DNA from 4 places in the Pelagerythrobacter marinus genome. Region 2 is predicted to be linked to each of the others. Evidence: riboswitches for the same ligand, from Rfam matches in the RefSeq annotation. Region 2 holds a riboswitch; each other region holds the start of a gene.
The links. Region 2 has a riboswitch for cobalamin ahead of T8T98_RS05075 (TonB-dependent receptor plug domain-containing protein). Riboswitches for the same ligand answer to the same signal wherever they lie in the genome.
Positions count from the first base shown of each region.

Region 1: another riboswitch for cobalamin. It lies ahead of T8T98_RS12900 (TonB-dependent receptor plug domain-containing protein); the one in region 2 lies ahead of T8T98_RS05075 (TonB-dependent receptor plug domain-containing protein).
Region 3: another riboswitch for cobalamin. It lies ahead of T8T98_RS09010 (acyl-CoA thioesterase); the one in region 2 lies ahead of T8T98_RS05075 (TonB-dependent receptor plug domain-containing protein).
Region 4: another riboswitch for cobalamin. It lies ahead of T8T98_RS12295 (ABC transporter substrate-binding protein); the one in region 2 lies ahead of T8T98_RS05075 (TonB-dependent receptor plug domain-containing protein).

Region 1 covers NZ_CP139719.1:2,624,089-2,629,533, reverse strand. The annotation lists gene T8T98_RS12915 (hypothetical protein) at 156-929, shown strand; gene T8T98_RS12910 (hypothetical protein) at 1,084-1,368, shown strand; gene T8T98_RS12905 (hypothetical protein) at 1,416-1,898, opposite strand; cobalamin riboswitch at 2,057-2,288, shown strand; gene T8T98_RS12900 (TonB-dependent receptor plug domain-containing protein) at 2,253-4,397, shown strand; gene T8T98_RS12895 (hypothetical protein) at 4,409-4,963, shown strand; gene T8T98_RS12890 (cobalamin-binding protein) at 4,965-5,445, shown strand, end outside.
Region 2 covers NZ_CP139719.1:1,057,440-1,065,031, reverse strand. The annotation lists gene T8T98_RS05080 (M3 family metallopeptidase) at 1-1,412, shown strand, start outside; gene T8T98_RS05075 (TonB-dependent receptor plug domain-containing protein) at 1,632-3,536, opposite strand; cobalamin riboswitch at 3,627-3,836, opposite strand; gene T8T98_RS05070 (cell wall hydrolase) at 4,026-5,144, shown strand; gene T8T98_RS05065 (hypothetical protein) at 5,376-5,729, shown strand; gene T8T98_RS05060 (putative bifunctional diguanylate cyclase/phosphodiesterase) at 5,885-7,592, shown strand, end outside.
Region 3 covers NZ_CP139719.1:1,850,390-1,857,981, forward strand. The annotation lists gene T8T98_RS08995 (sensor histidine kinase) at 1-1,704, opposite strand, end outside; gene ahcY (adenosylhomocysteinase) at 1,848-3,260, opposite strand; gene T8T98_RS09005 (peroxiredoxin) at 3,447-3,926, shown strand; cobalamin riboswitch at 3,969-4,162, shown strand; gene T8T98_RS09010 (acyl-CoA thioesterase) at 4,272-5,105, shown strand; gene folE (GTP cyclohydrolase I FolE) at 5,086-5,694, opposite strand; gene T8T98_RS09020 (phospholipase D-like domain-containing protein) at 5,691-7,238, opposite strand; gene T8T98_RS09025 (hemerythrin domain-containing protein) at 7,254-7,592, opposite strand, start outside.
Region 4 covers NZ_CP139719.1:2,496,116-2,503,707, forward strand. The annotation lists gene T8T98_RS12285 (flagellar biosynthesis protein FlhA) at 1-1,935, shown strand, start outside; gene T8T98_RS12290 (sigma-70 family RNA polymerase sigma factor) at 1,932-2,651, shown strand; cobalamin riboswitch at 2,700-2,912, shown strand; gene T8T98_RS12295 (ABC transporter substrate-binding protein) at 3,079-3,972, shown strand; gene T8T98_RS12300 (FecCD family ABC transporter permease) at 3,969-4,952, shown strand; gene T8T98_RS12305 (ABC transporter ATP-binding protein) at 4,949-5,722, shown strand; gene T8T98_RS12310 (DUF1289 domain-containing protein) at 5,706-5,909, opposite strand; gene T8T98_RS12315 (TonB-dependent receptor) at 5,992-7,592, opposite strand, start outside.

The sequences.
Region 1 (5,445 bases), 1.6 Mb from region 2:
TCGTTAGGGTTTTCGAGAAAACGATGCCTGCAACGACAGACCCTCTCCTCGAGCTCGGAAGGCTCGACGGGCGCCTCGCCCATAGCCCGGCGCGGGTCGCCTGGACCATCCGCGCGCGTTTCGAGGGCGCCGCCAGATCCGCATGCAACGCCGGCGTGCCGATCGACGCCAACCATATCGAAGCCTGGTTCGCCGGTTCAGGTTTGCCGCCCCGTAGCGGCGAAGGGCGCAACGATCCGCTGAGCGTCGTCGCGATCGTCCATTACTTCCTCGAGAGTCTCGAACCGGACCGAGGTCCGCACGCCCGCCAAGTCCGCCGTCTGCTTGGTTCACTGATCGATCCGGAGCGCGAAGCGGCGATCTGGGCGAATGCCGATCTCGTGCACTACGGCCCGCTGTGGCGGGCGCTGCGACGGATGGCGGAAGAACCCGACCTCGAACCTACGCTCGCCTCGATCGGCGCACGCATGGCGGAGATGGGTCGACTGATCGACAGGTCCGCCGATCACACCCGCCTGGTCGCTTGGCTACCGGACGGCCGTGAGATCGCTTTCAACCACGACCATCCCAAGGCCTGGCTCGCCTACCTCATGGTCCCGGCCATGTTGCGGCGGTCAGGACTGTCGGCGCATACGCTTCCCTCGCTGGTACCGCGACAGAAGTTCCTGTGCGGTTCGGCGAAGGAATGGACCGCGGCGGTCGCGGACTGCATCGCCGAACAAGCTCCCGCCGCCTATCGGTCGCTTTGTCGGATGGAGCGGGATGTGGGCGATCTGCGCACGCGTTTCCAGCGGACCAGGCGCAGTCGGCTCGCCGAAGCGGCCGAGCTGCGGGTCGCACTGCCTTCGCTGACACGCAACAAGCTCGCGATCGCTGTGAATGTCACGCCGGCAGGCGCGGGGTATCTGATGCGTCAGCTCGAACGCTAGAAGAGCGCGCTTTCATCGAAAGCTGCGAGCGGGGCTTCCATTCCGCGCCCGATTGGCTATCACGCTCACGAACCTTTTTGCCTGCCCGACCGCATCGCCCACACGGCTCAGCGGTCGGCGGGATTGTTGTAAGCAATCGAAAGGTTCTGATCCCATGAAACCACATGCATGTTTTCGCATCTCGGTCGACGAGCTCGCGCAGGATCTCGGCAATTATGTCGAACTTGCGAAGACGCGGACGTTCGAGATTTATGATAACGGTGAAGTCGAAGTGATGCTGGTGCGCATTTCTGCAATTCCCGATTGGGACGAGCAGTTGCAGAAGAGCATCCGGACCGACATGATGACGAAGATGGAGCGAGAAGAGTTCATGACCCCGCCTGAGGATCTGAGCCATCTGCCGGACAGCTATGACGATTGGCCGGATGACACAGACTGATCGCCGTGCGCCGGCTGCTCGAAACTACCTTGAAGCGAATGGCCCGCTTAGAGTTTCGAGCCGTTGGAGTTTCGCGCCAGTGAAGCTCTGATTTTGCAAAAGGTTTGTGGTTCAAGCATCGCCCCGAGAACCTCGCGCTCGTCGCGGTCCATTTCTCGAAAGCGAGACAAGAGAGCGATCTCCTGATCGTTGAGCTCGAACAGCCGAGCGTAATACTCCTCTTCTTCGCGCTCGCGCCTGACATCGCTGTGTTGCGGGATGTTCTCGCGTTCCCAGTCCCAGCGATCTTCATACGCGACCTGCGCGTGCTGAACGACAAGAGGCATCCAGAACATCCAATCCGGGATAGCGTCGCCTTCCCGTTCGAATCGAGCCACGCGCTTTTCCGTAGCCCGATCAAATCTGCTGCCTCCGCCGGGTCCAATATAAAGATCACTTTTGACCGCGCATGAAAAAAAGGCTTTCTCCACGTCCTTATGGGACCACTTCAATACGCGGCGCTGTTCGATGAGCCAGGTTCTGGCCTCCAATGGCGTTTCCCACTTTGGTCCGGGCAACATTACCAACTTAAGTCCGCCGTTACAGCACCGATAGTTCTTCCAGCCATCCGTTCTTCAAGCTCCCGAGTGAGCGCGCTGATTGGTCGCTCGACTATGCAAGCTCATGCTTGCCGAACATTCGGGTGAAGTCTAGAGCGTCCAGCGTCGGCGAAATCGCTCGCCGATAGTGCGTGCCGGTAACGGGAACGCAGTGAGGTCTTGCCGGGCCAATTCTGCGGCTGTCCCTGCAACTGTAAGCGGCGAGCGCGTGACATGAGTGGGGTTCGCTCCACGACCACTGGGCGGCGATGTCCGTCTGGGAAGGTATGTCGCGTGCAGTGACCCGTGAGCCAGGAGACCGACCGGTGCGTGTCGCTCTTGCCGGGCTCATGGGATTGGCCGGGCGCGAAACGAATTTCGTCTGGGCGACGAGTAGCGGTTGGAGCCGCATCGGCAGGACCGCCGGGGGATGCACGCGTCCGTCCCCTGGCAGTCTCGTCGACCGCGTTTGCGCGGACGCTCCGGCCAAGTCGCCTGGCGCCCTGGAAATTCGTGTCTATGAAATACGTTCATTTATTGCTTCTGTCTTCCGCATTCCTGACAAGTCCGGCGCTCGCGCAAACGATCGATCCCGATGCCGATCCTGAAACCTCCACGACCTCGATCGTCGTTACCGGGAACCGCGCGACCGATCCCGTGCCGATCGATCAGGTTGGCGGATCGGTCACGATCCTCGACCAGCAGGTCCTCGATCGGCGGCAAGTGCGCGAGGTGTCCGACGTGCTGCGCGACGTCCCGGGTGTCGCGGTCGGGCGGGTTCCCGGCCAGACGCAGATCCGGCTGCGAGGGGCCGAAGCCAATCATACGCTCGTCCTGATCGATGGGATCGAGGTGTCCGACCCCTACGCTGGCGAATTCGATTTCGGAACGCTCATCGCCGACGAGGCGGCGCGGATCGAGGTGCTGCGCGGGCAGCAGAGCGCGATCTACGGATCGGACGCGATCGGCGGCGTCATCCAGTACATCACGCTCGGCGGCCGCGATGCTCCCGGGGCGGCCGCGCGTATCGAAGCCGGTTCGTTCGGCACGCTGAACGGTGCTGCCCGGATCGCCGGATATAGCGGCGATCTCGACTATGCGCTGTCCGCCACGCTCAACACCACCGATGGCACGCCAGGCGCCCGCGGCGGCACGCGCGACCTTGCGAACGACAGCGGTGCGGTGTCTCTCAAGACGACGTTCGCGCCTACGTCCGATGCACGCCTTACCGGCGTATTGCGCTACGCACGCACCGATGCCGAATTCAACGACAGCGATTCCGATCCGGCAAGCCCGACGTTCGGATTCCAGGTCGATAGCCCCGGCAACCGTTTCCAGAACGAGGCTGTCTACGCGCTGGTGCGGGGCGAGGTGGACCTGCTCGACGATCGTTGGACCCATGCGCTGTCGGCACAGATCGCGGACACCCGGCGCGACGGTTTCGCTTCGACTGGACGCAGCTACGGCAGTGAAGGGCAGAGGCTGAAAGGGTCCTACGATACGACGTTGCGTATCGAAGCTGGCGGTCTCACACACCGGGTCACGGCGGCTCTCGACGTCGAACGCGAACGGTTCCGTAACACCGATCCGACCGGCTTCGCATTTACCGGTCGTCGGCAGATCGACAATATCGGCCTCGTCGGCCAGTATGCGATCGATCTGGGAGACCGGGCGAGCGCGTCCGCCTCGATTCGCAGGGACTGGAACGACCAGTTCGCCGATACGACGACCTACAGACTTCAGGCGAGCTATCGGATCGCTGCGGCTACGCGGGTGCGCGGGGCAGCAGGATCGGGGGTGAAGAACCCCTCGTTCTACGAACTCTACGGTTTCGTCGACGGTCGCTTTATAGGCAATCCCGACTTGAGGCCCGAGAAGTCGAGCGGATGGGAGATCGGGATAGACCAATCGCTGTTCGGTGAGCGCGCTTCGATTGGGGTCACCTATTTCGAAAGCGAACTGGACGACGAGATCTTCACTTCCTTTCCGCCCCCGAACTTCGTCGCCAGCCCCAGCAATCGCGACACCGTCTCTGAAAGAAACGGTGTCGAAGTGTCCGGCGAGGCGCGCTTGGGCGAGGCCTGGCGCGTCAATGGAGCCTACACCTATCTGCGTTCCCGCGAGAATGGCACGCGCGAGGTACGTCGGCCCTCGCATACCGCCAGTCTGGCCGTCGACTGGCGCGTTCCCGGGGATGCGGGAGGGGTCACGCTCGTCGCGCGCTACAATGGCGAGACGATCGACAGCGCCTTCATCGATCCCTCCTTCGTGCCGGTTCGCGTGCAACTGGACGACTACCTGCTGCTGAACGTCGCCGCCGACGTGAGGGTCATGGATAATGTCGAGCTGTTCGGCCGGGTCGAGAACCTGACGGCCGCCGACTACGAGGATGTCTTCAGCTTCGCGACGCCGGGACGCTCGTTCGCCGTCGGCGCGCGCGCACGCTTCTAGGGAGAATTTCGATGACGGATGAAATCACGGCGCAGTCGGAGGCTGCTAGGTTCGCATGGCCTGTCACACTCGCCTTGGCGACCGTGGGCGGATCGCTGGCCGCCGCCTGCATGATGCCGTTCGTGGCTCTGGCGATCGTGACCGCCGCGACCATGCACCGCTCGCTCGCGCTGGCGACGATCCTCGCGATCTGGGCGACCAACCAGGTGCTGGGGTTCACCGTTCTCGGCTACCCGCATACGGGTTATGCGTTCGCTTGGGGCGGTGCGCTCGGCATCGCATCGGTTCTGGCAATGCTTGCAGGTGCCGCCGTCATGGGCGAACGTGACGAGCTGAGTTCGTTTCGGACGCTGAGTGCCTTTCTGATCGGATTCTTCGTCTACGAGGCTGCGCTCTTCGGGCTCACTTTGGTCGTAGGCGGAACCGAGACCTTCGCGATGCCGATCGTGGGGCAGATCTTCGCGAACGATGCACTGTGGTTCGCAGGACTTTCGGGCGCCTACTGGATCCTTACCAGCACCGCTCCAAAACTCTTCGGACCCACGCCGCGGCTGCGGCTCGCCTGACATGGCGCATCCGCGGATAGTGTCTCTCCTGCCGAGCGCGACCGAGATCGCCGTCGCGCTCGGGTTGGGACAGAACCTCGTAGGTCGCTCTCACGAATGCGACTATCCGCCATCCGTAAAGGGGTTGCCGGTCGTCACGTCCACCAAGCTGGAGAAGGGATTGACGTCGTGCCAGATCGACGACCGGGTTCAGGGAATCGTGCGGCAGGGTCTGTCGGTATACGAGGTCGACACCGCGCTGCTGCGCGACCTGCGGCCCGACCTCATCCTGACGCAGTCGCAATGCGCGGTCTGCGCGGTTACCCCTGCCGATCTGGAGGAGGCACTGAGCGAGTGGACCGGAACCGCACCGGTCCTGCTCTCGCTGGCGCCCGACACGCTGGAGGATGTGTGGGGCGATTTCGCCAAGGTCGCCGAAGCGGCGGGATTGTCCGAGCGGACATCTTCGGTGGTCGACGGCTTGAGACGGCGCATGGCAGGGC
Region 2 (7,592 bases):
AGGCCTTGTTCATGAACAGCTATCACCGCGCGGACCGCGGCGGCGAGAACGACACGCGCACCCTGCTGGCCGAAATCGCCGGCTTGCGCGCGCAGAAGGCGGCCCTGTTCGGCCAGCCCGACTGGGCGAGCTACGTCATGTACGACCGCATGGCCAAGAACCCGAAGACCGCGCTCGATTTCATGGAGCAGATGGTCCCCGCCCTCGCCGCGACCCAGCGGCGCGAGGCGGCCCTGCTGAACGAGCAGATCCGGGCCGAAGGCGGCGATTTCGACGTGCGCCCGTGGGACTGGTATCGCTATGCCGAGAAAGTCCGCAAGGCGAAGTACGACATCGACGAGAACGCGGTTAAGCCCTATTTCGAACTGACCAGCGTGCTCGAAAACGGCGTGTTCTACGCCGCGAACAAGCTCTACGGCCTGTCGTTCGAACAGCGCACCGACCTGCCAGTCTACCACCCCGACGTGACGACCTATACCGTGTTCGATGCCGATGGCAGCGAGCTGGGGATCTTCTATTTCGATCCCTTCCAGCGGCCGAGCAAGCGCGGCGGCGCGTGGATGAGCAACTTCGTGGACCAGAGCCACCTCTACGGCACCAAGCCGGTGATCTACAACGTGCTCAACATCCCCAAGGCCGCCGACGGCGAACCGCAGCTGGTCAGCTTCGACAACGTCAACACGCTGTTCCACGAGTTCGGCCACGCGCTGCACGGTTTCTTCGCCGACCAGAAATACGCCAGCCTCTCGGGCACGGCGACCGCGCGCGATTTCGTCGAGTACCCGAGCCAGGTGAACGAGCTGTGGGCGACCTATCCCGAGGTCCTGCGCAACTATGCCAAGCACTACGAAACGGGCGAGACGATCCCGGCCGAGCTGGTCGAGAAGATCGAGGCCGCGGCCAAGTTCAACCAGGGATACGATTTCGGCGAAGTGGTCGAGGCCGCGCTGCTCGACATGAAGTGGCACGCGCTGAGCGCCGAGGAAGCGGCGGCGATCGACACGCCGGAAGAAGTCGATGCCTTCGAACGCAGCGCGCTGGAGGAACTGGGGCTGGAAGTGGACCTGGTGCCGCCGCGCTATCGCTCGACCTATTTCAACCACATCTTCTCCAGCCCGGCCGGTTACAGCGCGGGGTACTATTCCTACCTCTGGACCGAGATGCTCGACCGCGACAGCCGGCAGTGGTTCCTCGACAACGGCGGGCTGACGCGCGCGAACGGCGATCACTATCGCAAGACCGTGCTCAGCCGCGGCGGGACGATGGACTATTTCGAGATGTTCGAGAATTTCGCCGGGCGACAGCCCGACGTGACGCCGATGCTCGAGGCTCGCGGGTTGCTGGGCGGCGAGGCGGAAGCCGAACCGACCACTTCGGACGGCCCGCTGCCGCCCGAAACGACCGAGGACTGAGGGCGTAAGCGCTCCTGAGGGGCGGCCCGCGGCGCCGCCCCCCGTCACCCTGAACTCGTTTCGGGGTCCATTCCGCCCCGTCGGGACTCGGCCCATGAAGGCGCGATGGATGCTGAAACGAGTTCAGCATGACGCGAGACGGAGAGAGAGCGAAACAGAAAAGCGCCCGGCCTCACCGCGAGGCCGGGCGCTTTTTCGTGCTTCAGACTTTGCGGCGGATCAGAACCGCGCGCGCGCGCCGACGTAGGCGCTGCGGCCCGCCGTCGCATAGCCAGCCGCCGTCTGGTATTCGGTGTCGAACAGGTTCTCGACCCGGCCGAACAGCTCGAACCGCTCGCCGAAAGGCAGCGCCGCGCGCAGGCCCGCGAGGGCATAGCCGTCCAGCGGCGTCAGGTTGCTGGCATTGTCGAACGAATCGCTCACCAGCCGCACGTCGCCGCCGAGCGTGAGCCCGGCCAGCCGGCTTTCCCAGTCGGCCGACAGCGTCAGCGTGTGGCGCGGACGGCGGGCGAGGACATTGCCCTCGTTCGCCGAACCGGCGGTGCGGTTCTCGGTATCGACCCAGGCATAGACCGCGCGGGTCACCCAGCGATCGGACGGGCGCGCACCCAGTTCGACCTCGATCCCCTCGGCCCGGACGCGGCCGATATTGTCGTAGAAGCCGAACGGGCGATCGGCGCAGAGCGGGGCCGGGTTCTGCCAGCAGCTGGCGAACTCGATCTGGTTGCGCGCATCGCGGCGGAACGCGGTGACCGCGCCGTAGAAGCGCGTGCCCGACAGCGACCGGTCGCCGTGGACCAGGCCGATGTCGTAGCTGGTGCTGCGTTCGGGCTGGAGCGCCTCGTTCCCGTAATCGGAATAGAGCTGGTAGAGCGTCGGCGCCTTGAACCCTTCGCCCACGCTCGCGCGCAGGCGCAGGTCGCCGGCCAGGGCATAGCTGACGTCCGCGCCGAAGCTCGTCTCGCTGCCGAAGCGGGCGTGATCGTCGAGCCGGGCGCCGGCATGGGCCGAAAGCGGCCCCATCTCGATCCCGAGCTGGGCATAGGCGCCGAAGATCCGCGTGCTGTGCCGCGCGTCGTCGGTCAGCGTGCGATAGTCGCTCCACTCGTTCTCCGCCCCGAAATTGACCAGCAGCGGCCCGATCGGGCGCCATTCGCCGCGCAGCTCGACCCGGTCCGAATGGCCGTCGCTGGCGAAAGTCGGATCGTCCACACCCTCGCTGCGGTTCGCGCGCTCGGTATCGGCGAAGGAATAGGCGGCGCTGACGAACAGCGGCCCCGCGTCGTAGACCGCGCCGGCCGATGCCGAGTACTGGCGCGTGTGCTGCGTATCCTCGGTGTCGGCCAGCGCGTAATCGGGCGGCGGGAAACCGTCGAGATCGAGGTCGCCCTCGGCCCAGCGGCCGCGTGCGAAGACCTCGAACCCGGGGGTGAGGTAGAGCCGCCCGTGGCCGTTGACGGCCCATTGCTCGAAGCCGTCGGGCTCGGTGCCGCTGGCCGCCTGGGAGAAGCCGTCGGTGCGGTAATAGCTGGCCGATCCGCCGAGGAACCCGGCCGTGCCGCCGACGCCGCCGGAAACCGCGCCGGTCAGCGTATCGCGCGATCCGTACTCGGCGCTCGCCTCCAGCCCGGTTTCGCTGCGCGTGCTGGCGACCAGGACCCCGCCGATCGCGTCCGAGCCCCAGATCGTGGAGTTCGACCCGCGCAGGACCTCGACCTTGCCGAGGTTGGTGGCGAGCAGGTTGCCGAAATCGAACCCGCCGCCGGGCGCCGCCGGGTCGGACACGCGCACCCCGTCGACGATGACGAGGAGCTGCTCGCCCTCCGCCCCGCGCAGGCGCACGCCGGTCACCGCGCCGGGGCCGCCGTTGCGGCTGAACGACAGGCCGGGAACGCGCTCCAGCACGCGGGTCAGGTCGGCGCCCTGGACGCTTTCGATCTCGTCCCGGCCGATCACGGTGACCGGCTGGCCGGTGTCCTCCACCTCGATCCGGGTGCCGGTGGCGGTGACGGTGATCTCGGTCTCTTCGGGCCGGAACTGGCCATAGGGGTCGGCTGCGTCCTGCGCTGCGAGAGGCGCGGAGAGCGCAAGGATGCTGGTGCCGAAAATCAAGTGGTTACGCATGGGATACTCCTGTCACGAACGAATGTCGCCCATGACGGAACGGGGGCGCATGCCCCTTCCGCTTGCTTCCGGTACACCCCGCCCGGCAGCACGAACGACCGTCGGCGGGCAGGTCTCCTGGCTCCCGGATCGACGCGCCGCGCTTCGCCTTCCCGGTTTGCCGGTGGCCCGGTTCCCCAGTGGCTTGCCGAACGGGCACTCCCCGGTCACAGTTGCGGGGGCAGCGGGGGCTTCTACCCCCTTCCCTCTTCGGTCCGCCGCCTTGCGGGCGGGCGGACAACCCGTGACGTGCGGCGGCCCTTAGCCGCGCCGTCGGGCCCGGGCAAGCGGGGCGCGCGTTAACCTCTCGCTAGCCACGCCGCTTAACCGCCGCTTGCGACCTGTCCCGCCAAGGGACGGGGGAGACGGCGCGTTCGCAGTTCATCATTTGCGCTGCTACGCGCCCGGGGCGCGCCCGCACCCGGCGGCGGACAACCGAAAGGACGCAGCTTGCACCACGGCCCGGCCAGGACCGATCGCACCCGCCGCAAGCCGGCGAGCGCCTGGTCGCGCCTGCTGCGCGGCGGCCCGGCCGGGCGGCATCGCGGGCGGCGCATCCTCGCGGTCGCCGCGGCGCTGGGCGTGCCGGCGATGGCCGCGCCGGACGACTGGCACGCGTTCGGCCAGCCCGCGGCCCAGCCCGCGCCGGCAGAAACCGTCCGCCCGATGCCGTTCGAACGCGCCGGCCATTCGTTCCCCGGTTCGGCGTTCTACTTCCTCGAAGACAGCCCGCGCGTCGTGCCGTCGGCGCGCGACGACCTCGCCGCGGTGTTCGACCCCACCGGCACCGGCGATGGCGAGGCGGCCGAACTGGCCGCGGCGCGCACCGCCGGCCCGGCCGCGCGCAGCTTCATCGGCGGCGGCAGCGCGATCGACCGCGCCCGCGCGCTGCATTGCCTGGCCAGCGCCGTCTATTACGAGGCGGCGAGCGAGACCCTGGGCGGGCAGAAAGCCGTCGCCCAGGTCGTGCTCAACCGCGTGGCGCACCCGACCTATCCGAACAGCGTGTGCGGCGTCGTTTTTCAGGGCAGCGAGCGCAGCACCGGCTGCCAGTTCACCTTCACCTGCGACGGCTCGCTCGCGCGCAGGCCGGTCAAGGCGGCCTGGGACCGCGCGCTGCGGGTCGCGCGGCAGGCGCTTTCGGGCGACGTCTATGCCCCGGTCGGCCTGGCGACCCATTACCACACGATCTGGATCAACCCCTACTGGGCGCCGAGCCTCGACACCGTCGGGGTGATCGGCGCGCACCGGTTCTACCGCTGGCGCGGATCGGCCGGACGCCCGGCCGCCTTTACCGCCGCCTATCGCGGGAGCGAGCCGGTCGCGGCCGCCCCGCGCGGCGATGCCGCCGGCGCCGCGCTCGCCGCCGCGCGCGACGTGCCCGCGCCGGGCCGGGCCGTTCTCGACACGCGCGCCGCCAATCCGCCCCTCCCCCCCGGCCCCGCGCCTGCCGGGCAGGCCGCGCGACCGGGCGAAGGCGCGGCCGACGCCGCCGGCGGCAACCTGCCGGGCGGCGGCGGGGTGAAGCCCGAATATGCGAACAGCGGGCGCTGGATCGCCCGCCCCTGAGGCCTTTTCGGAAGGGCTTTTCGCAAGTCTTTCCCGCAAGGCTTTCTTGCCAGCCGGTCGCTCGCGCCCCTTTGCTCTGGGGCCTGCGCCCCGATCGGGCGCAAATCGTTAAAGCGGCGGAAACCCTAGGGCAAAACCCCTGCTTAGGGCTGCCGCGCCTAGAGCGGCGCGCAAGTCGCAACCCGCCTTTGCCGTCAGCCGCGAAGAGCATACCGGAAGGCCTACCTTGTCATGACGGTCCATTTCGCCGCATCGCGCCGTTCGACGCAGAGCCCCCTTGCCCGCGCGCTGAGCCGGCGCAAGCCCGGTCGCGCGGCGAATGACAACTGCACCGAACGGGGCAACGACCGGATGCTGCATGCCGCGCTCCACCACTTCGCCCGCCATGGCCTGGGCGCCGCGCGCGAGGCGCGCCGCCAGGCCGAGCGCGCCTTCTTCGCCGGCGACCGCGCATCGTACGACTGGTGGCACGGCATCTGCCGCACGCTCGACGCGCGGCTCGCCCGCGGTCTGGAGCGGACGACGGCCGCCGGCCTGCGGACCGAGGGGGTCGCGCCCTCGGCGCCCGAAACCCTCCCGCAGTAGGGTTTCCACCGCCTTCCAGCGGCCACCGGCAAGGGGTGTAAGGCACCTCTTAACTATGCGGTGACCAATTTTGGGGTAACGGTGTCTTCATGGCGAGCTGCGAACCCCGGGGGAAGGTCACCAGGGCCTTGTCCTATTTCCAGAAAGGCGATGCGTTGTCCGAACGCGTCCGCCGTATCCTCGTTCGCACCCTCTATACCCAGCCGAGCAGCCTGGCCGCCGGCGCGGCGAGCGGGATCGTCTCCTCGCTGGTCGTCGCCTACGTCAGCGATTCCACGGCCATGTACGGGCTCAGCGCCGCGCTGTGTCTGGTCGCGGCGGTGCGCGTCATGCTCGCGTTCGGCATTTCGCCCGACAGCGATGCCAGCACCAGCACGCTGGAAAAGATCTACGAGGTCGGTGCCTTCACCTATGCCCTCCTGCTGGGGACGGCGACGGCGACCGCGCTGATCCTCGAAGTCGATCCGGCGGCCGAGGTGATGATGGCGGCCAACGCGATCGGTTACGGCATCGCGATCTGCGCGCGCAACGCGGGCCGCCCGGTGATCGCGATCGGCCAGCTGGTCCTGGTCTGCGTGCCGATCAGCCTCGCCTGCCTCTATCTCCAGTCGCTGCCCTTCCTGGTCTTCGCGATCACGATCCTGCTGATGGTCCCGGCCATGGCCTCGATCACGATGAGCGTGTTCCATCTGCTGCGCGACAATATCGCGGCGGCCGAAACCAGCGCCCGGCTGGCGACCAAGATGCAGCAGCTCGCCCGGACCGATACCGTCACCGGCCTCGCCAACCGCGCCGGGCTGAACCACGAGATCGTGGAGAAGCTGATGGAGATCGACGAGGACCAGATGATGGGCCTGATCTGGATCGACCTCGACCGGTTCAAGGAAGTGAACGACCTGCTCGGCCACCCGGTCGGCGACCGCGTGTTGCAGACGGTGGCACGGCGGCTGCAGGAAATCACGCCCAGCGGCACCACGGTCGCGCGCTTCGGCGGCGACGAGTTCATCGTCTTCTGCGAGATCGAGAGCCGGGCCGACTGCATGCGCCTGGCAAGCGAAGTCCATGCCGAGATCATGCGCCCGGTGCGGATCGACGGCGAACGGCTGGAAATCGGCGCCTCGCTGGGCGTCGCCGTCCTGCCCGAGGATGGGCCCGATGCCGACAGCGTGATGCAGGCCGCGGACCTCGCGCTCTATCACGCCAAGGTCAACGGGCGGCGGCAGACCTGCTTCTTCGACAGCTCGATGAGCCGCGACCTCGCCCGCCGGCGCGAGATCGAGGCCGAACTGCGCAGCGCGATCCAGAAGAACGAGCTGTCGATCTTCTTCCAGCCGATCGTGGACCTCGCGACCGGCCGCATCCGCACGTTCGAGGCGCTGGTGCGCTGGTTCCACCCGCAGAAGGGCGAGATGCGCCCCGACGAATTCATCCCGGTGGCCGAGGAAACCGGGGTGATCGTGACGCTGGGCAACTGGATCACGGCCCAGGCGGCCAAGGCCGCCGCGCAGTGGCCCGAAGACGTGACGATCGCGGTCAACCTGTCCTCGCTCCAGATCAAGGCGCCGGGCGCGGCGCTCGGCATCGTCAGCGCCCTGCGCGAGGCCGGGCTGGACCCGACGCGGCTGGAGCTGGAAGTGACCGAGAGCCTGTTCCTCGACGACAGCGAGGCGACCGATGCCTTCATCCGCGACCTTTCGGCCCGCGGCGTGCGCTTCGCGCTCGACGATTTCGGTACCGGCTATTCCTCGCTTTCCTACGTCAACAAGTACCCGTTCAAGAAGATCAAGGTCGATCGCAGCTTCGTCTCCGGCCCCGATGTCTCGCGCCGGACGGAGGCGATCATCCGCGCGGTCGCCGAAATGG
Region 3 (7,592 bases), 790 kb from region 2:
GCTCATGTTCGCAAGGAAGCGCGTCTTGACCTGGTCCGCCTCTTCCAGCGCCATGTTGCGTTCGCGCAGCGCCTCTTCCGCCTTCACCGAGTCGGTGATGTCGAGCACGGTCAGCAGGCCGTTGCCATCGGGCAGCGGGACGCCGGCGAATTCCAGCGTGCGCCCGTCCGCCAGCTGTATGCGCCCGCCCTTTTCCTTGCGGTCGAGCGTGGCGGCGCGGATCACCTCGCCCACGGCCCTGGCCTGGGCCGGCCGGGCAAGATTGGGGGCCAGCGCCTCGATCAGGCGGTCGGCGGCCGGGTGCCGGTCCATCAGGTCCGGGTCCAGCCCCCAGGTCCCGGCGAAGCTGCGGTTCCACAGCTGCAGGTGCCCGTCGGGCGCGAAGACGGCGAGTGCTTCGAACAGGCTGTCGAACGTGGCCGTGCGCGTGCGCAGCAGGGTGTCGCGCGTGGCAGATAGCGCGAGCTGTTCGGTCCGGTCTTCCGCCACCAGCACCAGCCCCCCGTCGGGCATCGGGTTGCCGACAACGCGCAAGTGGGTCTTGTCCGCCAGCGGCCAGGCTTCCTCGCGCGGCTCGTCGGCGCTGAACCACTCGGCATGTTCGCGCCGCCAGGCGGGAAAATCGCGCACGACCGGGGTCTTCCCGGCATCGCGGGCATCGCTGAGGAACCGTTCGAAATCGAGACCCGCGGCGACCGTGCCCGGGGTGACGCCGAAAATGCGCCGGAACGGCTGGTTGGCGAACGTCAGGCGGCGGCGCGCGTCGAACTGCGCGACCCCGACCGAAAGCTGGTCGAGGATCGAACGCTGCGCCTCGCGGAAGGCGCGGAATTCGCGGGCCAGTTCCTCCATGTCCTCGATATCGATCGCGTATCCGGCAATGCCCTCGCGCCCCAGCGGCAGGTCGCTGACCCGCAGCGAGCGCCGCTCGCCGGCCACGGTCGCTGTCACGATCCGCTCTATCGGAGCGTCGTGCTCGGCCGACTGCAGGGCCACCTGCGCCGCGGAAAGACCGTCCACCTGCTCGACCAGTTCGAGCTGCCGATCGACCGCGTCGGCGGCATTGGCCGCGCCGACCGCCTCGACATAGGCGCCGTTGACCAGCCGCAGCCGGGCGTCGGTGCCGCGGAACCACATCGGCATCGGCGCGGCCTCGATCAGGCCGACGAGCGCGGCGAAATCGCCCTGCGCCCGCGCCGCCTCCTCGCGCAGGCGGGCCAGTTCGCTTTCGCTCTCGCTGAAATCGAACACCCAGATCAGCGCCGCCCCGCCGGGCGAGACCTGCGGGTCGGCCAGCGCGCCACGCAGGGCCAGGCTACGCTGCGATCCCGGCGGGGTCAGGGCCATGCGGAACGGTGCGGCGGTCTTCTGCGCGCGGCGAACGTGCCGGGTCAGGTCTTCCAGCTGATCGCGCGAGAGGCCCTCGCCCCCGCTGCCCGACAGTTCGCTGAGATAGGCCGGCAGGCGGTCGAGGCCGAACCAGCCGGCCAGCCGTTCGGACGCCTCGATCCGCATGTCGGCACGGACCAGCAGCGGGATCGCCGGCGCCTCGTCGATCATCCGGGCGAGCCTGCGGGCCGCCTTGCGGCTCGTTTCCGCCGCCCGCGCCTTGGCCGCCGCCGCGATCATCAGCCATGCGGCGCCGGCAGTCCATGCTGCCAGCAGCAGCCCGATCAGCGCCAGCGCGGTGGGGGAAAGGTCCATGCCGGTCAGCTATGCGGCAAGCGCCCGCGATGCAACGCCAATCCTGCCGCGCTCGCCCCGGGTGCTCCCGGCCGCCCCGGCGGGCGGCCCGGCGGCAGGGGCCGGGCGAATGCCCGCCGCTCGCCGCCGGGCGCCAGCGCGCGTCAGTAGCGGTAGTGCTCGGGCTTGAACGGCCCTTCCTGCGGGACGCCGATATAGTCGGCCTGCTTCTGGCTCAGCCTGGTCAGCGTGACGCCGAGCTTCTCCAGGTGCAACGCGGCGACTTTCTCGTCCAGGTGCTTGGGCAGGACGTAGACCTCGTTGCGGTATTCGTCCGACTTGGTGAACAGCTCGATCTGGGCCAGCGTCTGGTTGGTGAAGCTGGAGCTCATCACGAAGCTCGGGTGGCCGGTGGCGCAGCCGAGGTTGACGAGGCGGCCCTTGGCGAGGACCAGGATCGACTTGCCATCGGGGAAGGTCACCAGGTCGGTGCCCGGCTTGATTTCCTTCCAGGTGTAGTTGTCGAGCGCGGAAATCTGGATCTCGCTGTCGAAGTGGCCGATGTTGCACACGATCGCCATGTGCTTCATCGCCTTCATGTGCTCGGCCGTGATCACGTCCTCGTTGCCGGTCGCGGTCACGAAGATGTCGCAGCGGCCGACCGCTTCTTCCATCGTCACGACTTCGAACCCGTCCATCGCCGCCTGGAGCGCGCAGATCGGGTCGATCTCGGTCACCATCACCCGCGCGCCGCCGTCGCGCAGCGAAGCGGCCGAGCCCTTGCCCACGTCGCCGTAGCCCGCCACGCAGGCGACCTTGCCCGCCAGCATGACGTCGGTCGCCCGGCGGATCGCGTCGACCAGCGATTCCTTGCAGCCATAGAGATTGTCGAACTTCGACTTCGTGACGCTGTCGTTCACGTTGATCGCCGGGAACGGCAGCTTGCCCTGCTTGGCGATCTGGTACAGCCGCATGACGCCGGTGGTCGTTTCTTCGGAAACGCCCTTGATCGCCTGGACCGACTTGGTGAGATAGCCCGGCCTGGCCTTGACGAAAGCCTTGAGCGCGCGCTGCATCTCGATCTCTTCGGCGTTCTGCGGCGCGGGCATTTCCTCGCCCGCCTCGATCCGCGCGCCCCAGAGCGCGAACATCGTCGCATCGCCGCCGTCGTCGAGGATCATGTTGGCCGTGCAGTCGGGATCGTCCTCGCTCGACCAGTCGAAGATCTTGCCGACGTAGTCCCAGTAATCGGCCAGGCTTTCGCCCTTCACCGCGAAGACCGGCACGCCGTTGGCCGCCATCGCCGCGGCGGCGTGATCCTGCGTCGAGAAGATGTTGCAGGTCGCCCAGCGGACCTCGGCGCCCAGCGCGGTCAGCGTTTCGATCAGCACCGCGGTCTGGATCGTCATGTGCAGCGAGCCGGTGATGCGCGCGCCCTTCAGCGGCTGCGCCTCGCCATATTCCTCGCGCAGGGCCATCAGGCCGGGCATCTCGGTTTCGGCGATCGCGATCTCGTCGCGGCCGTAATCGGCGAGGCTGATGTCCTTGACGATGTAATCCTGCTTGGCGTCGGCCACGGAATTCTCCTGAAATCTGCTGTCTGGCGGCGCGCAGGGCGCGCCCGTTTTCCTGCCCGCGGATGTAGCGACGGCCCTGTCGCGAAGCAAATATAAAGCGATCTTTATATCCTTTGCCGTTGCCGCGCGCACCGCAGGCTCTATATCGGCACGCGAACGGACGGGACGACGAAAGGATATTGCGAGATGACGATTTCGGTTGGCGACAGGATTCCCGATGTGACGCTGGTGAAGGCGACCGACGAGGGTCCCGAGAAAGTCCAGGCGGGCGAATACTTCAAGGGCAAGAAAGTTGCGCTGTTCTCGGTGCCGGGCGCGTTCACCCCGACCTGCTCGGCGCGCCACCTGCCCGGCTATGTCGAAAAGGCCGGCGACCTGAAGGCCAAGGGCATCGACGAGATCGCCTGCACCGCGGTCAACGACGCCTTCGTCATGGGCGCCTGGAACAACCAGGCCGGTTCGTCGGACGTGACCATGCTGGCCGACGGTAACGGCGAGTTCGCCCAGGCCACCGGGCTGACGATGGACGGCAGCGGTTTCGGCCTCGGCCAGCGGGGTCAGCGCTATTCGATGATCGTCGAAGACGGCGTGGTGAAGGAACTCAACGTCGAACAGCCGGGCGATTTCTCGGTCTCGAGCGCGGAGCACATGCTCGGCCAGCTCTGACCGCAACGGGGGACGGGCCGGCCGTGGCGCCGGCCCGATCCGAACCGAAACACGCGCCCAGGTTCCCCGGCCGCGCGCCGGGGCGAAGACGGGAAGCCGGTCCGAATCCGGCGCTGCCCCCGCAACTGTAGGCGGAGAGCGACGGCCGACGAAGCGCCACCGGGCCCACCCCGGGAAGGCCAGGCCGATCGCGACGACCCGCAAGCCAGGAGACCTGCCCGGGCGCTGCAAACGAACCACCGGCGGGGTGTCCGGTCGGGTCGCTGGCAGCCGGAGCGCCCGCCCGCGCGGCCGGCTGCACGTGCCCGGTCGACGCATTGCCGCCATGTGAAGGAGGCGACGACGATGACACCCGGGCAGATCACGCCAGCACAACCGGCCGCCCAACCCGGCCCGCCCGTGCGCCTGGTGGACATGGTGTTTCCCGGCGACACCAACCATCACGGCACGCTGTTCGGCGGGGTCGCCCTGGCGCACATGGACAAGGTCGCCTTCCTCGCCGCTTCGCGTCATGGCCGGGCGCCGTTCGTCACCGCGGCATCGGAGAAGATCGACTTCGCCGCGCCCGCGCACGAAGGCGACATGGTCGAGGTGACCGGGCGCGTCGTGCGGGTCGGGGCGTCCTCGCTCGACGTCGAGGTGGAGCTCGTGGCCGAAGCGCCGGTCAGCGGCGAACGGCGGCTGTGCACGCGCGGACGGTTCGCGATGGTCGCGCGCAAGGGGCCGGACACGCGCCTTCCCCTGCCCCCGCTCGCCGCGCCCCCCGGGGCGCACGGCGACGCGAAAGAGGACGTGGATGGCCATGGCGGGGCGCCGCTGCGCATCCTCGACATGGTCTTCCCGGGGCAGACCAACCATTACGGCACGCTCTATGGCGGCGACGCGCTGCGGATGATGGGCAAGGCGGCCTTCATCGCCGCCACCCGCCACGTGCGCCAGGTGCTCGTCATGGCCTCCTCCGACCGGATCGATTTCGTCGCACCGATCGTCGAAGGCGACATCGTGGAACTGGTGGCGCGGGTGAAGATGACCGGGCGCAGCTCGGTCCGCGTGGCGGTGGAACTGTGGTCGGAAGGCGTGCTGACGGGCGAACGCCGGTGCGCGGCGAGCGCGCTGTTCACCCTCGTCAGCGTGAACCGCGAAGGCCGCCCGCTGCCGTTCAGTATCCCATCAGCTTGAGCACTTCCTCGCGGCTGCGCGGGTCGTCGAGGAACGTGCCCATCATGCGGCTGGTGGTCATCGTCACCCCGGGGGTGCGAACGCCGCGCGCGGTCATGCAGCTGTGGCTCGCCTCGATCACGACCGCCACGCCCTGGGGCTGGAGATGTTCCCAGATGCAGTCGGCCACTTCGGCGGTCAGCCGTTCCTGCACCTGGAGCCGGCGCGCGAACCCGTGGAGGACGCGGGCGAGCTTCGAGATGCCGACCACGCGGTCGGTCGGCAGGTAGGCGATCGCCGCCTTGCCGATGATCGGCGCCATGTGGTGTTCGCAGTGGCTCTGGAAGGGGATGTCCTTGAGCAGGACGATCTCGTTGTATCCGCCCACTTCCTCGAACACGCGGCTGAGGTGGATCGCGGGATCTTCGGCATAGCCGAGGCAATACTCCTTCCACGCGCGGGCGACCCGGCTCGGCGTGTCGAGCAGCCCCTCGCGCTCCGGGTCGTCGCCGGCCCAGCGGATCAGCGTGCGAATCGCCTCCTGCACCTCGTCGGGAACGGGGGGCTTGCCCCGCGATACGTCTTCGTCCGGCCCGACCAGGCTGCTCATAATCCGATCCTCTTTCGTGTCCGTTTCGCGCGGCGCGCGGCGCGCCGCAGCATGCTCCCCTTGCGGAAAAGTCCGCCCTTGGCAAACGGCTCGAACATCTCGTCCGGCCGTTCGGGGTCGAGCATGCCCGATTCGGCCAGGGTATCTTCCACCCCGTTGAGGTCCGGCACGTCGTAGGCGCGCAGCGAACGGTCTTCCCCCTGGCCGTGCTCGGCGATCAGGCGGTGCATCGACGGGTCGCGCTCCAGCAGGCGGGCGACCTCCTCCGCCTCGAGCCCGCAATGCTCGCCCAGCAGCGAATGGCGCAGCGCGGCGATCGCGGGGCCGACGTGGCCGTTGGCCGGCCGCTGGCAATCGATGAAGACGTCGCATTCGCTGTCGAGCCCCATCGATCGGTTGTTGAAGTTGGCCGAGCCGATCCGCAGGATCTCGTCGTCGATGATCGTCACCTTGGCGTGGACGTAGATCGGCGTGTCGCCGGTATGGGGCACGTAGATGCGGAAACGGTCCTTGTGGTCGAACTCCGCCAGGCATTCGATCATCCGCACCCGGGCGTGGTCCATCGCCTGCTGTTCCAGCCAGCCCTCGGCCGTCTTGGGCTGGACCATCACGATTTCGGGCGGGTCGTCTTCGCTCAGCCGCTCTCCGATCGCCTCGGCGATGCGGCGCGAGGTGAAATACTGGTTCTCGCTGTAGATGAACCGGCGCGCGCGGGCGATCTGCGCGAGCAGGAGTTCCTCGATCTCGCACACCCGTTCCAGCCCGTCGTAGCGGGCGCGGGTGCGGGCAATGCCCAGCTCGACGTCCTCGAACTGGACCGCGAGGGCATCGGGCCACAGGCTTTCGCCGGGTATCGGCACCTGGTCGAGGTTCTCGCCCCCGGCCCGCTCCCACCGTTCGCGGCTGAGGATGCCCAGGACCCGGGCGGCTTCCCCCTCGAACATCATCGTCGCGTCGTGCCACGGGCCATAGCGCCTGCCGTGCGGCCGGCGGCGGCGGCGATCGCGCTCGAGGTGATCGCGCGTGTCCCACCGGTCCTGCGTCATGTCGATGCCGCCGCACACGGCCAGCTTGTCGTCGATCACGGCGATCTTCTGGTGGTGCGAACAGCCGACCGGGTGGTGGGTATCGAACTTGAAGGTGATCCCCTTGTGCGCGGCCATCCGCGCCAGGTCCACGAGCATGTATCCGCGCGCGAAAAACTGGAACAGGCCAAGGCTCCATTTCAGCACCCGGATTTCCAGCCCGTCGCGATGGCGGGCGAGCCACATCAGGAAACTGCCCAGGCGGCGGGGATAGTTGCGGCGCAGGATGCGGTGAAACCACCTGCGGCCCAGGGCCAGGTGGATGCGGGTGTCGAAATCCCAACCGACCAGGAAGATGCGGTGGCGCGCCTTCAGCATCGCCTGCTGCATCAGCGCGAAATAATCGGCCGCGTCGACGATCACGCTCGCCCGGTCGGCATGGGCATAGCGCCAGACGCCGGGCTCCTCCGGCTCGTCGTCGAACTCCGGTTCGGCCGCCTCCGTTTCCCGTGCTGTCACCCCGCCCCCGACGCTTTATTCCTTGGCGTCTTCCAGCTTCTCCGGCGTGACTTCGGCATCGGCCTTCTCCTCGCGCTTGCGGCGTTCGAACACCGATTCCATGTGTTCCTCGTCCTCCCGGGTAAGGTGATCCTCGAAATCGGGGAAGTGGTCTTCCTCTTCCTCGTCGATGTGATGGCGATAGCGGTGCTCGAGTTCCTTGAACTTGGACAGCCAGGCGCCGGAGGACATGTCGGTGGCCGCTAGGTCGTTCAGCATCTCGTCGATCTCGTGATGCTCGGCCACCGAATGGCGCGTTTCGTCGGTCGTGTCGGGCTTGCGCAGCATTGTCGAATAGAGCGCCTGCTCCTCGGC
Region 4 (7,592 bases), 1.4 Mb from region 2:
CACGAGGGCGAAGCCGCGGCGGGCAAGGTGATCGAAGCTTTCGGCGCCTTCCTGATCGGCGGCAACTTCGCGGTCGGCCTGTTCGTCTTCATGATCCTGATGATCATCAACCTGGTCGTCGTGACCAAGGGGGCGGGCCGCGTCTCCGAAGTCTCGGCCCGTTTCACGCTCGATGCCCTGCCCGGCAAGCAGATGGCGATCGACGCCGACCTCGCCGCCGGCCTGATGACCGCCGACGAGGCCAAGGCCCGCCGGCGCGAGATCGCGACCGAGGCCGATTTCTACGGCTCGATGGACGGTGCCAGCAAGTTCGTGAAGGGCGACGCGATCGCCGCACTGCTGATCCTGCTGGTCAACATCATCGCCGGCTTCGTTCTGGGCATGGCGACCCACGGCCTGACCGCGGGCGAAGCGGGCCAGGTCTATGTCACCCTGGCCGTCGGCGACGCGCTGGTGGCGTCGATCCCGGCGCTGCTGCTGTCGATCGCCGCGGCGGTCATCGTCACCCGCGTCGCGGATTCGCGCGACCTGACCGGGCAGATCGGCGGCCAGCTGGCGGAGCCGGGTATCTGGCTGCCGGTCGGCTGCATCCTGGCCGCGATGGGCATGATCCCGGCCATGCCGCAAACCGTCTTCCTGCCGCTCGCGGCGGGGGCCTTCGCGCTCTGGCGAATGCTCAGCAAGCGCAAGAAGTTCGTGCCCGCCGAAGAGCCGGAGCCTGCCCCCGATCCCACCCGCATCGCGATCGGCGACGTGTCGGAACAGGCGCTGGTGACGGTCGAGCTCGGCTTCGGGCTGGTCCACCTGGCCGACGAGAAGCGCGGCGCGCCGCTCGTCGCCCGGTTGACCGGGCTGCGGCGCCAGCTGTGCCAGGCTTTCGGCTTCGTCGTCCCGCAATTCCGCATCAAGGACAGTTTCGACCTCGCGCCCGATGCCTACCGCGTCACGCTGGGCGGGGCGCCGCTCGGCACCGGCAAGCTCAAGGCCGACCGGATGCTGGCGATCGACACCGGCGAGGCCGGCCGCCTGGCCGAAATCCCGGGCGAGGCGACGCTGGACCCGAGCTTCGGCTGCCCGGCGATCTGGATCGAGCCGGCGGCGCGCGATCTCGCGGTTGCCGAAGGCTACCTGGTGGTCGATGCCGAAAGCGTCGTGGCGACCCACGTCAACCAGCTGCTTTCCGCCCGGCCGCAGGAGCTGCTCGGCCCCGACCAGGTGCGCGAGCTGCTCGACATGGTCCGCGAACGCAACGCGCAGCTGGTCGAAACGATCACCCCGCAGCCGCTGTCGCTGGCCGCGATCACCCGCCTGCTGCGCGCGCTCCTGGCCGACGGGATCACGCTGGCCCACCCGATACCGGTACTGTCCAGCCTGTCGCAGGCGGCGCAGCAGACCACCGACCACGAAAGGCTGGTCGACATGCTGCGCGCCGACCTCGGCCCGATGCTGGTCGGCAGCCTCTGCCCGCCCGACCAGCGCCTGCCGGTCATCACCCTGGCCGCCCAGCTGGAGGAAATGGTCGTCGGCGGAATGCAGGACCCGGCCAGCGGCGCAATCGTGATCGAGCCGGACCTGGCCCGGTCGATCGGCGAACGGATCGCCGCAATCATGGCCGAGCGGCCCCATGGCGCGGGCGCGCCGGCGCTGATCGTGCAGCCGCGCGCGCGCCGCCCGCTCGCCGGCCTGCTGCGCCTGCGCGCGCCGGGCTGCACGGTCCTGTCGATCAACGAATTGCCCGTCTCCCAGCCGATCGAGGTGATCGCGGTTGTCGGGGGCGAGGACGATGGCGCCGCGCAGGCCCCGCCCGCGCAGCCTGGCGCCCAGGCCCCGGCCCAGGCCGCCGCAGAGGCCGGCCCGCAGGACGCCGCACAGCCGGGGCCGGGCGCAGGGCCCGCAGCGGGCATGGAGATGAAAACGGAGGCGATGGCCGCATGAAGCTCGATCATACCCAGTTCGCCGCGGCGGAAGCCTATCGCGGCAACGTCGGCGACCGGGTGACCCGGTTCCTGCCGATGGTCCGCAAGCTCGCCTGGCACCTGTCGGGCAGCGGCGGCCCGACGATCGACGTGGACGACCTGATGCAGGCCGGCCTGGTGGCCCTGACCGAGTGCGCGCAGAAGCACGATTCGCCCAGCGACGACGGTTTCGCCGCCTATGCCAAGCTGCGCGTGCGCGGGGCGATGGTCGATCTCCTGCGCAGCGCCTCCCCCGACTCGCGCGGGGCGCGCAGCCGCCGGCGGCAGCTCGAGACAACGCGGGCGAAACTGCGCCGCTCGCTCGACCGTGAACCCTCGGCCGCCGAGCTGGCCGAAGCGCTGGAGATGCCGGTGAAGGAATTCCTGCAGTACGAACGCGATCTTGCCGAGACGCGGCTTGCCTCGCTCGACGAATGCTACAGCGAGACCGACGCCGCCTTCGCCTCGGCCGAGCCGGACGCGGAGCGGCAGGTCCTGCAACAGGAAGACCGCGAAAGCCTGGTCGCCGCGCTGTCGGCGCTGGGCGAGCGGCACCAGCTGGTCATCCAGCTCTACTTCGTCGAGGAACTGAACCTGTCGGAAATCGCCGCCGTGCTGGATGTCAGCGTGCCGCGGGTCCACCAGCTCAAGGCCGCCGCGCTGGCGAGGATGCGCAAGGCGATGGAAGCGGCGTAGAGGCCCACCTTCGCGGCCGGGGAAAGATTGACAAGCCCGCGCCGCCGCCGCACTGGTCGGAGCGACGGTTCCGCGCGCGCCCAGGCACGCGCGGCGAAGAGGGAAGCCGGTGCAAGGCCGGCGCTGTGCCCGCAACTGTAAGCGGGGAGCCCCGGGCCACCGCGTCACTGGCCGCCCGCGCTTTCATGCGGGCGCGGCCGGGAAGACGGCCCAGGGCGCCGATCCGCGAGCCAGGAGACCTGCCGTCGCGTCGTTCGTCCGGGGGAGCCGGGTCAGCTCCAGCCGACGGGAAACCGCGTTTCCCGCAGCAGCGACAGCCACCGGCCGGGTTCCCGGCGCCGGGCCCTGCCCGGCGGGCCATGACTGTCCAGGGCCGCGCGGGGGACCGGAATCCCCCTGCCGGGCCACCGCCGGGGAAGTGCAGCCCATGCCATGGATGTCGCGCATCGCCTGCCGCGCCCGGCGCGCCGCGCGGGCGCTGGCCGTGCTGCCCGCGATCGTTCTGGCGGCCTGCGCGGGGCCCCCGGCGCAGGTAGAGCGCCCGTCCGGGCCGCCGCAACGGATCGTCAGCCTCGATTACTGCGCCGACCAGTACGTGCTGCGTTTCGCCGAGCGCGGCGCGATCGCGGCGCTTTCCCCCGATGCGGCCAAGCCCTTTTCCTACATGCGCGCGCAGGCCCGCGGCCTGCCCACGGCGCGCCCGCGCGCGGCGGACATTGCCGCGCTGCGGCCCGATCTGGTCGTGCGCTCCTACGGCGGGGGGGCGGACGTCGTGCCGTTCCTCGCCGATCTCGGCATCCCGGTGGTGCAGATCGGCTTCCCGCAGACCCTGGCCGAGGTGCGCGCGGAAGTGGTCCGCCTGGCCGATGCCCTCGGCGCGCCCGAAGAAGGGCGACGGGTCGCGGCAGCGATGGATCGCCGCCTTGCCGCCCTGCCCCCGCCCGCCGCCGGGCGCGCGCCGGCCGCGCTCTACATGACGCCGGGCGGCGTGACCTCGGGCGAAGGAACGCTGGTTCACGAGGTCCTGCGCGCAGCGGGGCTGGCGAACTTCCAGGACCGGCCGGGGTGGAACGCCCTCCCCCTCGAACGGCTCGCCTACCAGCGGCCCGACGTGATCGCGGCCGCTTTCTACGACGGCGCGACGGGGCAGACCGACCGCTGGAGCGCGGCGCGCCACCCGGTGGCCCGCGCGCAGCTGGCCGAACGCCCGGTCGTCGCGCTCGAAGGCGCCTGGACCAGCTGCGGCGGCTGGTTTCTCGTCGATGCGATCGAGGCGCTCGCCCGGGCCCGAACCGGGGTGAGCGAAGGGGCCACGCGGTGAAGGCGCGCACGAACATTGCCCTCGGCGCCCTCCTTGCCGGGGGGATTTTCCTCGCGCTCCTCCTCGGCTCGGTCGCCCTCGCGCCAGGCGCGGTGCTGGGCGCGCTTGCCCTGGGCGGGGAAGCCGGCGACGTGCTCGTCGTCTGGCAGATCCGCCTGCCGCGCGCGCTGGCGGCGGCCATGGTCGGCGCGGCGCTGGGGATGAGCGGCGCTGCGCTGCAGGGGCTGCTGCGCAATCCGCTGGCCGAACCGGGCATTCTCGGCGTCTCGGCCACGGCCGCGCTGTTCGCCACTTTCGTGCTGTTCTTCGGCCTCGCCGGCACGGGGCCGCTTGTCCTGCCGCTGGCCGCAGTGGCCGGCGCGCTCGCCGCGACCGTCCTGGTCGGCATTGCCGCGCTGCGCGCGCGATCGGCGGTCACGCTGATCCTCGTCGGGATCGGCCTGTCCAGCTTCTCCGCCGCGCTGATGGCGCTGCTGATGAACCTCGCGCCCAATCCCTTCACCCTGGCCGACATGATCAACTGGACCCTGGGCACCGTGGCCAATCGCAGCTTCGCCGATCTCGCCCATGCCGCGCCTTTCTTCGTCCTCGGCGTCGGAGTGCTCCTTGCCAGCCGGCGCGGGCTCGCGGCGCTGACGCTGGGCGAGGAAGCGGCCGAGGGGATCGGCCTCGACCTGCGGCGGCAACGGCTCGCGGTGATCCTGGGCGCGGGGCTGGCGACCGGGGCCGCGGTCTCGCTGGCCGGCGCGATCGGCTTCGTCGGGATCGTCGCGCCGCACCTGGTCCGCCCGCTGGTCGGCCACGACCCGGCCCGCCTGCTCGTGCCGTCGGCCCTGCTCGGCGCGCTGGTGCTCGTCCTCGCCGACATCGGGGTGCGACTCCTGCCGACCGATGCCGAGCTGCGGCTGGGCGTGGTCGCCGCGCTCGTCGGCGCGCCGGTCTTCGCCTGGATCGCGGCGCGCGGGGGACTGTCGCGATGAGCGTGCTGGAGGCGCGAGGCCTGTCGTTCGAGGCGGGCGGGCGGCGGCTGGTCGCGGAGGCGAGCTTTCGCCTCGCGCCCGGCACGCTGACGATGCTGATCGGGCCCAACGGCTCGGGCAAGTCCAGCTTGCTGCGGCTTGCCCTCGGCCTGCTGCCGCCAAGCGCGGGAAGCGCGACGATCGACGGGGCCGAGGTGCGCAGCCTCTCCCCCGCCGCGCGCGCCCGCAAGGTCGCCTACCTGCCCCAGACGCGCCCGCTGGCCTGGCCGGTCCCGGTGCGCGACGTGATCGCTCTCGGCCGCTTTGCCCACGGCGTCGCCCCCGGGCGGCTGGCGGCCGACGACGCCCGCGCGGTGGCGCGCGCGATCGCCGCCTGCCGCCTGGCGGGGCTGGAGGACCGCGCCGCCGATACCCTGTCGGGGGGCGAGCTGGCCCGCGTCCACCTCGCCCGCGCGCTCGCGGCCGAGGCACCCCTGCTGGTCGCGGACGAGCCGGTCGCGGCGCTCGATCCGCTCTACCAGCACGAGGTCGCGGCGCTTTTCGCCCGGGCCGCCCGCGCGGGGCACGGGGTGCTGACCGTGATGCACGATCTGGCGCTGGCTGCCCGCTATGCCGACCGCCTGCTGTGGATGAAGGACGGCGCGATCGTGGCCGACGGCACGGTGGAGGACACGATGAGCCCGGCGCGCCTGGCGGATGTGTTCGGGGTCGCCGCCCGGATCGATCGAAGCGCCGACGGCCTGGCGCTGGCCGTCACCGGCCCGGCCTGACCTGCGAAAGCCGCGCGGCGGCGGCGGCAACGATCGCGCGCCGCTCCCGCTCCGAAGCGGCCGCCCAGCGCCCGATCTCGTCCAGCGTGCGCCCGCCCCCCTCGCACAGCGCCCCGTCCGCCGAAACGCGGCAGACATTGCGGCAGGGGGAAGGAACCGGATCGACCATGGCCCGCCCCTGCGCCATCCGGCCTGCCGATGGCAATAGCCCGGCAGGCGATCGCCTCGGCGACAGGGGCGCGCTGGACGGCCCGCTGCCCTGCCGCGCGTCAGAACGTCTTGCGCAGCGAAAGCGTAACCTGGCGGCCCAGCGGATCAACCTGGTAGCGGGCGAAACCGGGCGCGGGACTGCCGCCGGACAGGGTGACCCGGCGATAGGTGTCGAACAGGTTCTCGACATCCAGCGACAGGCGCAGGTCGCGCAAGGCGCCGCCCGGTCCGCCTGCAGGCACGAGCGCGGCAGGCTCTACGAACAGGCCGAGGTCGATCCGCAGCGGCGGTCGATAGCGGTAGTCGGCCGCTCCGCTGACAGAGCGCACCCGCGCCGGGCTGCTCCAGCTTGCCTGCAGGTTCAGGCCCAGCGTCTTGCGTCCGGCGGAAGCCCGGGCCGAGAGGACGTGGCGCGACTGGCCATTGGCCGCGAGCCTGTCGATCGGCGCAAGCCCCGCGTGGGGCACGATCCGGTCCGCGATCTTCCACGTGTGGTTGACCGAGAGCGTGTAACGCACGGCCCCCGCGGCGGCGCCACCTGCCGGGTCGGGCAGGCGCACGGCAATGCCCGATGCCAGCTCGCGCCGCTCCGATCGCGCGAGGTTGATCGGGCGCGCATCGACCGCGACCAGGCGCCCCGCGGCATCGCGGGTCACGCGTTCGGGAAATACCGCCTCGGTCGCCGGCGTCAGGTCCGGGAAGGGCGCAACGCCGCCTTCGCTGTCGTTCCGGCGATAACGAACGTCGAGCGCGAGCACCGGGCTGCCGAGCGGCTGCAGGCGCGCGGCGAGCGACAGGCTTCGTCGCGTTCCCGGCCCCAGCGCGGGATTGCCCCCGGTGATCCACAGCGGCTCCGCGATTTCCTGCCGCGCGAAGTCGTAGACGCGCCGCACCGTTTCCAGCCGCGGCGCGCCGAGATCGTCGTTCGAAGGGACCGTCTCGCTGTGTTCGAGCGATCCCGACAGCCGCAGCGGCGCGAAGGGCGACCAGGTGAAGCCGGCCCCGTACTGCCGGCGCAGCGTGCTGCCCGAAGCGGCCCGGAAACCCGCCGAGAGATCGAGCGCGAGATCGCCGAGCGGCACGAGCCCCCCCTCCCCGCGGCGCGCGAGCGGCACCGTCAGCGAGATCTCGCCCGAAGCGCGCCGATGGGCGGTGCGGGTTGCGCCCGCCAGCGCGTTGCCGAGGCGATCGAGCGGGACGAACCGGCTCGCCGCGTGCGAGCCGTCGAGCGTGACGCGAGCGCTGACCGGCGCGCCCGAAAGCGCGAAGACCGGCTTCGCCGCACTCAGCCGCATGCCCAGCATGTCGCTTGCGGAACGGCTGCGACTGGCCCGCAGGAGGCTGCGCGACCACGGGCGGTAAGGGCTGAGCGAACCGCCCGGCCCCAGCATGGCGGCCACTCTCGCGGCATCGATCCCCTCTTCCTGCAAGGTGCGGCCCCGATTGCGGACGTAAGTCGCCGACAGGTTGGTGCGCCAGCCGGCGACCGGCCCCGACAGCGCAAGCGCCAGGGCCAGCGCGCGCGCCTCGTTTTCGCCCCGCAGCGGGGCGTCGCCGTCGAGCAGACGGGACAGGACGACGTCGCGGGCGAAAGGCGACCAGCGGCTTTCGGCGGGAAGGATGGTCGCGATCTCGGGCAGGCCGCGCTCGTCGACGGTCT